2 regions of the Micromonospora sp. R311 genome follow, and region 1 is predicted to be linked to the other one. Evidence: riboswitches for the same ligand, from Rfam matches in the RefSeq annotation. Region 1 holds a riboswitch; the other holds the start of a gene.

Region 1 (4,398 bases):
ACCAGGGCGTGTTTGGTGGGGAAGTAGTGCGTCAGCAGGCCGGTGGTCGCGCCGAGTTCGGCGGCGACGGCGCGCAACGTCAGGCCGGCGAAGCCGCGGGTGGCCATGACCTGCCAGACCGCTTCCGAGACATCGCGTCGGCGGGCCTCGTGATCTCCCTTGGTGCGTGGCATGCTGCCACGGTACATTCCCGTAACAATTGTTATGCGAATGGGAGGCTCTCATGTTCTCGCTGCCGCTGCGCGACGGTGCTCGCCTTGGGCCGCTAGAGGTCTGGCATGTCGAGGAGTTCGCCGAACATCTGGACCGGGCCCGCGACCACATTCGTCCCTGGGTCGGTGCCGCGTTCGTCACCGACGATGTGGAAGGGGCGCGGGCCACGCTCAAGCGGTACGCCCAACGCCAGGCCGGCGACGGTGCCCGCCTGTATGGCATCTGGCGGGATGGAGTGTTGGTCGGCGGTGTGATGTTCACCGATTTCAATGCCGCTGTCGGCTCGTGTGAGATCGGTTGCTGGCTGGAGCCGTCCGCCGAGGGCCACGGTCTGGTCACGCAGGCGTGTGGCGCGTTGTTGGACTGGGCCTTTGCGTCCCGGGGGCTGCACCGGGCCGAGTGGCATTGCCGGGCCGACAACGACCGCAGCTCAGCGGTGGCCAAGCGGCTCGGCATGACGCTGGAGGGCGTGCGCCGCGAGGCATGGCCGTACGAGGGCGTGCGCCACGACAAGCAGCTCTGGGCGGTCCTTGCTTCCGAATGGCGAGCCCTGGGGCAGTGATCGGCGACGGCTTCGCGGTCCTGGCCTGGGCCGCACGTGGGGCTGAGCTGTTTGGCGGCGAAGCGGTTCGTCGAGAACTCCCGTTCGGCCTCGCCATCGGTCTCGGCCTGCTGCTCGCGTTCGAGGGCATCATCAAACTGATCCGCCGGCGGGGCCACCCGCCGCGCGGTCCGCTTCACCTTGTCCCCGTCCGGTCTTTCGGCCTGACGGCACAGTGAGCGAGGCGACCCTGGCGGCGTGTCAGGCGCTGCGGGCGGCCGGGATCCCGCTGGTGGCCGCCACCGCCCGGACTCCGGCGGGGGATCCGCGCGCTGGGCAGCCCTGGCACCGCTGGTCACCGTCGCCGTCTGCTGCACCGGCGAGATCGGCTACGACCCGGTGGGTGACCACCTCCAGGCCAACGGGTCCTCGGCCGAGCCCGACGATCCGAACTCAGATGAACAGGCAGAACGGGTGGCCGGCCGGGTCGAGGTGCACCCGCACGTCGTCCTGGGGCTGGAAGTCCGCCACGGTGGCGCCTGCGGCGACCGCATGCGCCGAGGCCGCGTCGAGGTCGTCGACCTCGATGTCGAGGTGGACCATCATCGGCGGATCCTGCGGACCGGCCGGCCAGACCGGCCGTACATAGTTCGGCTCGGTCTGGAACGACAGGCCGGCGCCGTCGTCCGGTGCGCGCAGCGTGACCCAGTCCGGCTCGTCGTCGTGGCGCGACCAGCCGAGCAGGCGTTCGTAGAACGCGGCGAGCTCCCGGGCGTCGGGCGAGTCCAGCACGGTGGCGGCCAAGGTCAGCCGAGGTCGATCTGCCATGACACTGGCCATACCCACACATCGGCATGGATCACACCGCACGGAAGGACGACAGGATGTGGCGCCGGACCGGACGGTAGTGCCTTCAGGTATGAGCCTTCGTCACCGTCCCACGGCCGCCCACCCGAACACAGGCGGGCGGCCGTGCCGGTTGCTCGGGTCAGCCGCGCCCGCTCAGCCGCTCGGCGGCGTCGACGGCGTTGCGGAAGAGCATGGCCACGGTGGTCGGGCCGACCCCGCCGACCCGGGGCGTGATCGCGCTGGCCACCTCGGCGCACGACTCGTCCACGTCGGGCAGCAGCCGGCGGCCCTCGTACCGGACGCCGGCCCCGACCACCACCGCGCCCGGCTTGACGTGCTCCGGCTGGATGATCCCGGGTACGCCGGCGGCCGCGACCAGGATGTCGGCCCGCCGGGTGTAGCGGGACCAGTCCGGCACCCCGGTGTGGACGACGGTGACGGCGGCGTTGGCCGTGGGCCGCTTCTGCGCCAGCATGATCGACAGCGGCCGGCCGAGGGTCGCGCCGCGGCCGAGGATGACCACCTCGCGCCCCGCGACCGGAATCTCGTAGTGGGCCAGCAGCGCCTCGATGCCGGCCGGCGTGCAGGGCAGCGGGCCGGGCAGCCCGAGCGCCAGGCGTCCGATGTTGAGTGGGTGCATCCCGTCGACGTCCTTGTCCGGGTCGACGGTCTGCAACGCCCGGTCGTAGTCCAGGTGGGCGGGGACCGGATACTGCACGAGCAGCCCGTGCACCCCCGGGTCGGCGTTGTAGCCGGCGATCACCCGGTGCAGGTCCTCCTGGGTGGCGTCGGCCGGCAGGTGGGTGTGCGGCGAGTCGAAGTCGAGTTCCGCCGCCTGGCGCTGCTTGATCCGGATGTAGCCGGCGCTGGCGTCGTCGTCGCCGACCAGCACGGTCGCGAGCGCCGGTACGACGCCCGCCCGGCGGAGGCGGGACACCCGGTCGGCCACCTCGGCGAAGACCTTGTCGGCCAGCGGCCGCCCGGAGAGCAGCCGGGCGGTGTGCGGCGTTGCGACGGTGTCGGGTGCGATGGGCATGGCTCCCCCAACGTGGGTGCCCAGGCGGTCGACTCCCACGGCGAGCTCCCCGATGGTTGGTGCCATCCCCGTGCCGCCAGTCGCGTTCCCACCCAGCTTGCCCCATCCGCCGGCGTCGCCGCCAGGCGACCCCCGGACGCCGTCGGCGGTCGCCGGAAAAAATCTTGGTCGGCCTGTCCGGAACGGGGCCGCCCGTTCGTCACCCTGGTGAGATCACGAACCAGGGAGTGCCGAGATGAAGTACATGATGTTCGTCTGCAGCGACACCGAGCCGGACACCGACCAGCAGAACTGGCCCGACATCGAGGAGTGGGTGGCCGAGAACGACGCGCGCGGCCGACGGCTGACCGGCGATGTGCTGGCCGAGACCTCGGCCGCCACCACGGTCCGGGTCCGCAACGGCGAGCTGCTGGTGTCGGACGGCCCGTTCGCCGAGACCAAGGAGGTGATCGTGGGCTTCGACCTGCTGGAGTGCGCCGACCTGGACGAGGCGATCGAGGTGGCGCGTACCCACCCGATGGCCCGGGCGGGTCGGATCGAGTTGCGCCCGTTCGCCGACCTGGCCGACCGCCCGGGTGACTGACGCCCCGACGGCCGCGACGGCGGGCGCCGTCGCGGCCGCCTGCGCCGACTCGTACGCCCGGATCGTCGCCGCGCTGATCCGGGTGACCGGGGACTGGACGCTGGCCGAGGACTGCGCGCAGGAGGCGCTCGCGCTCGCCCTCGAACGGTGGCCGGGCGACGGGGTGCCGGCCAACCCGGGCGGCTGGCTGATGACGGTGGCCCGCCGCCGCGCGCTCGACGTGCTGCGCCGTGCCTCCGTCGAACGCCACAAGCTGCGCGACCTGGCGGTGCTCACGCTGCCCGACGTCGAGCGCCCGGAGACGAAGGAGGTCGTGGACGACCGGCTGCGCCTCGTCTTCACCTGCTGCCATCCGGCGCTCTCGCTCCAGGCGCGGGTGGCGCTGACGCTGCGCGTCGTCTGCGGCGTGCCGACCGCCGACATCGCGCGCGCCCTGCTGGTCGGCGAGTCGACGATGACCCGGCGCCTGACCCGGGCGAAGACCAGGATCGCCACCGCCGGCATCCCCTACCGGGTGCCGACCGGACCGATGCTCGCCGAGCGGCTCCCCGGCGTGCTCGCCGTGCTCTACCTGCTCTTCACCCGCGGCTACGACGCCGACGGCGAACCCGCGTTCGCCGACGAGGCGATCCGGCTGGCCCGCCTGCTCGACCGGCTCATGCCCGACCAGTCCGAGGTCGCCGCGCTGCTCGCGCTCTTCCTGCTCCAACACTCCCGCCGGCACGCCCGGCGCGACCCCGACGGCAACCTGCTCACCCTGGACCGGCAGGACCGGGCGCGCTGGGACCACGCCGCGATCGCCGAGGGCGTCGACATCCTGGCGCGGGTGCGCCCGGCCGGCCCGTACGCCCTGCAGGCCCGGATCGCCGCGTGCCACGCCACCGCCGCGTCCGCCGCGGCCACCGACTGGCCGGCCATCGCCCGGGCGTACGACGAACTCGCCCGGATCCAGCCGTCCCCGGTGATCGAGCTGAACCGCGCGGTCGCGCACGGTTTCGCGGACGGCCCGGCGGTCGGGCTGGCGCTGCTGGCCGCGGCCCGCGCCGGCGGGGCGCTGGACGGCTATCCGCCGGCCGTGGCGGCCGAGGCCGAGCTGACCGCCCGCGACGGCGACCGGGGGCGGGCCGCCGCGCTGTTCCGGCGGGCCGCCACGATGTGCCGGGCGGATGCCGAACG
Region 2 (4,398 bases), on a different contig from region 1:
GGGCATGGTCAGCGCGTACAACGTGGTGAAGTAGCAGCACGGCACGACCCGTGGTGGGGCCCGGCGGTGATCCGCCGGGCCCCACCCGTTTTCGCTGCTCACGGCCGGGGTACGGGAGGAGGCGTCCGACGAGCCGAGGAGGTCAACGGTGTCCACCGATGCCATCGTCCTGTTGAAAGAGGACCACAAGGAGATGCGGCGCCTGTTCAAGGCGTTCCAGGATGCCGAGGAGGGGCCGGCGAGCAAGCGGCGGCAGCTGGTGGGCCAGATCATCGAGGCGCTCACCGTGCACACGTACCTGGAGAACGAGGTGATGTACCCGGAGGTCCGCAAGCTCCTGCCGGACCTGGAGGACGACATCCTCGAGTCGTACGAGGAACACCACGTCGCCGACCTGCTCTGCGCCGAACTGTTCACCATGGACGCCGAGGACGAGCACTTCAACGCGAAGACCACGGTGCTGATCGAGAACGTCCTGCACCACGTCGAGGAGGAGGAGCAGGAGTGGTTCCCGAAGGTGCGCGAGGCGCTCGGCCGTAAGCAGTTGCAGGAGATCGGCGAGCGGATGATCGAGCTGCGCGACAAGGCTCCCCGCAAGCCCACCGACCCGAAGGCGATCAAGAAGTCGCTGGACGCGGTGACCGCCTGAGCGGCGACGAACGCGACGGGCCCCGGCGCGTCGGGGCCCGTCGTCACGCCGGGGGCGCCGGCAGGATCCGCCGCAGCCGCCCCGGCGGTACGGCCCGCTGCCGCCACTCGCGCGGATAGCCCACCGACACCTCCTCGAACCGCACGCCGTCGTGCCAGGTGGTCCGCGGGATGTGCAGGTGCCCGTAGACCACCGCGGCGGCGTCGAAGCGCAGGTGCCAGTCGGCGGTCGCCTCGGTGCCGCACCACTGGGCGAAGATCGGGTAGCGCAGGATCCGGGTCGGCTCGCGGACCAGCGGGTAGTGGTTGACCAGCACGGTCGGCAGTGCCGGCTCCCGCTCGGCCAGCCGCTGCCGGGTCTGCGCGACCCGGGCCGCGCACCAGTCCGGACGGCTCGGGTACGGGTCGGGGTGCAGCAGGAACTCGTCGGTGCAGACGATCCCCGTCCGGTACGCCTCGGCCAGCGCCGCCTCGCGGGTGTCGAACCCGTCCGGCAGCCAGCTGTGGTCGTAGAGCAGGAACAGCGGGGCCACCAGCACCGGCCCGCCCGGCCCCCGCCACACCGGGTACGGGTCCTCCGGGGTGAGCACGCCCAGCCGCCGGCAGACCGCCACCAGGTGCTGGTAGCGCTCCAGCCCGCGCAGCGCCACCGGGTCGTTCGGCGGGGTCCAGAGTTCGTGGTTGCCGGGCGCCCAGACCACCCGGGCGAAGCGGTGGGCCAGCAGCCCGAGGGCCCACTCGACGTCGGCCACCGTGTCGGCCACGTCCCCGGCGACGAGCAGCCAGTCGTGCGGCGAGTCGGGGCGCAACCCCTCGACGACGGCCCGGTTCTCCCGGTGGTTGACGTGCAGGTCGCTGATGGCGAGCAGGCTGCCGCCCTCGCTCCCGTCGGCCGCCATGCACCGATCCTATGGACCACCCACCCCCACGGCGAGCCCACTCTCCGCCCCGAGCCGGGGTGGCGGGCCGCGGACCCGGTAGGATCAGCCCGGGCCGTGACTGGCGCGTGGGGATGGAGCACCATCGGGAAGCGGTCCCGTCATGAGGACGCATGCCGAGCGCCTGGGCCTTCCGCACGTCACCTGGAGGTCGCATGTCGTCGCTGAACGCCGAATCCACCGCTTTCCGCAGCGCCCTCGAGGTGATCCGCGCCGTCGAACCGCGGGTGGCCGACGCCATCGGGGCCGAGCTGGCCGACCAGCGCGAGTCGCTCAAGCTGATCGCGAGCGAGAACTACGCCTCCCCGGCCACCCTGCTGGCGATGGGGAACTGGTTCAGCGACAAGTACGCCGAGGGCACCGTCGGGCGCCGCTTCTACGCCGGCTGCCAGAACGTCGACACGGTGGAGGCGCTCGCCGCCGAGCACGCCCGGGAGCTGTTCGGCGCCGCGCACGCGTACGTGCAGCCGCACTCCGGCATCGACGCCAACCTGGTCGCGTTCTGGGCGATCCTGGCCGACCGGGTCGAGTCGCCGGCGCTGAAGAAGGCGCAGGTCCGGCAGGTCAACGAGCTCACCGAGGCGGACTGGTTCGCGCTCCGCCGCGAGCTGGGCAACCAGCGGATGCTGGGCATGTCGCTGGACGCCGGCGGGCACCTCACCCACGGCTTCCGGCCGAACATCTCCGGCAAGATGTTCGACCAGCGCAGCTACGGCACCGACCCGGCCACCGGTCTGGTCGACTACGACAGGGTCGCCGAGGCGGCCCGCGAGTTCAAGCCGCTGATCCTGGTCGCCGGCTACTCGGCGTACCCGCGGAAGGTCAACTTCCGGATCATGCGGGAGATCGCCGACTCCGTCGGCGCCACCTTCATGGTCGACATGGCGCACTTCGCCGGCCTGGTCGCCGGCAAGGTCTTCACCGGCGACTTCGACCCGGTGCCGCACGCGCACATCGTCACCACCACCACGCACAAGTCGCTGCGCGGGCCGCGCGGCGGCATGGTGCTCTGCCAGCCGGAGCTGGCCGACCAGGTCGACCGGGGCTGCCCGATGGTGCTCGGCGGCCCGCTGCCGCACGTGATGGCCGCCAAGGCGGTCGCCCTGGCCGAGGCCCGCCGTCCCGACTTCGCCGACTACGCCCGGCGGATCGTCGACAACGCGCAGGCCCTCGCCGAGGGGCTGCTGCACCGCGGCGGCAAGCTGGTCACCGGCGGCACCGACAACCACCTGGTGCTGATCGACGTCTCCGGCTACGGGCTGACCGGCCGGCAGGCCGAGCAGGCGCTGCTCGACTCGGGCATCGTCACCAACCGCAACTCGGTCCCGCAGGACCCGAACGGCGCCTGGTACACCTCGGGCATCCGGATCGGCACCCCGGCGCTGACCACCCGGGGGCTGGGCACCGCGGAGATGGACCAGACCGCCGAGCTGATCCACACCGTGCTCAGCCAGACCACGCCGGGCAGCAACGCCGACGGCACCCCGTCGAAGGCGAAGTACGTGCTCGACCCGGCCGTCGCCGACAAGATCAGCCGCCAGGCCGCCGAGCTGCTCACCGGCTTCCCGCTCTACCCCGCCGTCGACCTCGGCTGACCCGCACCACCCCCCGACGCCCCGCCCGGCCCCGCCGCGCGGGGCGTCCCCGTCCCCGCCCCCACCCACCCTCCACCCTGCCCACCCCGTTGATCATGAGGTTGACGGCGTGGATCCGGACATTTCGCACCGCTAACCTCATGATCAACGGGCGGGGCGGGAGGCGCGCGGGCGGGGCGGGCGGGGCGGGGGGCGCGCGGGCGGGGTGGGGATCAGTGGGGGCGGTTGCGGAGGGCGCGGAGGCGGTGCAGGGTCTCGGCGCCGCCGCGGCCGAAGTGGTCGTGCATCGCGCGGTACTCGGCGTAGAGCTCGTCGTAGGCCGCGGCGCGGTCCGGGTCCGGGTGCCAGGTTTCCCGGCGAGGGGCGCCCATCGCCGCCGAGGCGGCCGGCACGTCGGGGTACGCCCCGGCGGCCACCGCCGCGTGGATCGCCGCGCCCAGCGCCGCCGGATGCGCGGAATCGACCACGTGCAGCGGCCGGCGCAGCACGTCGGCGTAGATCCGCAGCAGCAGCCGGTTGTCGGTCAGCCCGCCGGCGACGGTCAGCCCGGCCACCCGCACCCCGGCGTCCTCGAACGCGGCGACCACGGTCCGCGCGCCGAACGCGGTCGACTCCAGCAGCGCCCGCCAGATCTCCTCCGGCCGGGTGGCCAGGGTCAGCCCGAACAGCACGCCGCTGAGCTCGTGGTCCATCAGCACCGAGCGGTTGCCGCTGTGCCAGTCGAGCGCGAGCAGGCCGTGCCCGCCGACCGGCTGCCCGGCGGCCAGGGAGTCGAGCAGCTGGTACGGGCTCACCCCGAGCGCGCGGGCCCGCTCGGCGTACCGCGCGGGCAGGGCGTTGGTCACGTACCAGGCGAAGATGTCACCCACCCCGCTCTGCCCGGCCTCGTACCCCCAGGCGCCGGTGGTGACGCCGCCGTCGACCACGCCGCACACCCCGGGCACCTCGTGGCAGGCGTCCGCGTTCATGATCAGGCAGGTGGAGGTGCCGAGCACGGCGAGCATCCGTCCCGGTTCGACCGCACGGGCCGCCGCGGCGGTGACGTGCGCGTCGATGGTGCCGGCGGCGACGGCGACGCCCACCGGCAGCCCGGTCCACCCCGCCGCCTCGGGGGTGAGCCCGCCGGCCCGGTCGCCCAACGGCACGAGCGGGCCGTCGACGCGGGGCAGCAGGGCGTCCAGCCGGGGATGCAGGGCGCGCAGGAACTCCGCCGACGG

Evidence for each region. Region 1 has a riboswitch for ZMP and ZTP ahead of AC1WTP_RS03670 (bifunctional 5,10-methylenetetrahydrofolate dehydrogenase/5,10-methenyltetrahydrofolate cyclohydrolase). Riboswitches for the same ligand answer to the same signal wherever they lie in the genome.
Region 2: linked by a shared signal. The riboswitch ahead of AC1WTP_RS31525 (glycine hydroxymethyltransferase) and the one ahead of AC1WTP_RS03670 (bifunctional 5,10-methylenetetrahydrofolate dehydrogenase/5,10-methenyltetrahydrofolate cyclohydrolase) in region 1 are both predicted to bind ZMP and ZTP.

What each region holds. Positions count from the first base shown of each region.
Region 1 is NZ_JBSWCE010000003.1:179,239-183,636, reverse strand. It holds gene AC1WTP_RS03690 (TetR/AcrR family transcriptional regulator) at 1-173, opposite strand, end outside; gene AC1WTP_RS03685 (GNAT family N-acetyltransferase) at 224-775, shown strand; gene AC1WTP_RS03680 (hypothetical protein) at 772-993, shown strand; gene AC1WTP_RS03675 (VOC family protein) at 1,208-1,582, opposite strand; gene AC1WTP_RS03670 (bifunctional 5,10-methylenetetrahydrofolate dehydrogenase/5,10-methenyltetrahydrofolate cyclohydrolase) at 1,743-2,639, opposite strand; ZMP/ZTP riboswitch at 2,651-2,733, opposite strand; gene AC1WTP_RS03665 (YciI family protein) at 2,884-3,222, shown strand; gene AC1WTP_RS03660 (RNA polymerase sigma factor) at 3,215-4,398, shown strand, end outside.
Region 2 is NZ_JBSWCE010000055.1:15,447-19,844, forward strand. It holds gene AC1WTP_RS31510 (S8 family peptidase) at 1-34, shown strand, start outside; gene AC1WTP_RS31515 (hemerythrin domain-containing protein) at 149-649, shown strand; gene AC1WTP_RS31520 (metallophosphoesterase family protein) at 693-1,547, opposite strand; ZMP/ZTP riboswitch at 1,634-1,723, shown strand; gene AC1WTP_RS31525 (glycine hydroxymethyltransferase) at 1,742-3,181, shown strand; gene AC1WTP_RS31530 (ribulokinase) at 3,394-4,398, opposite strand, start outside.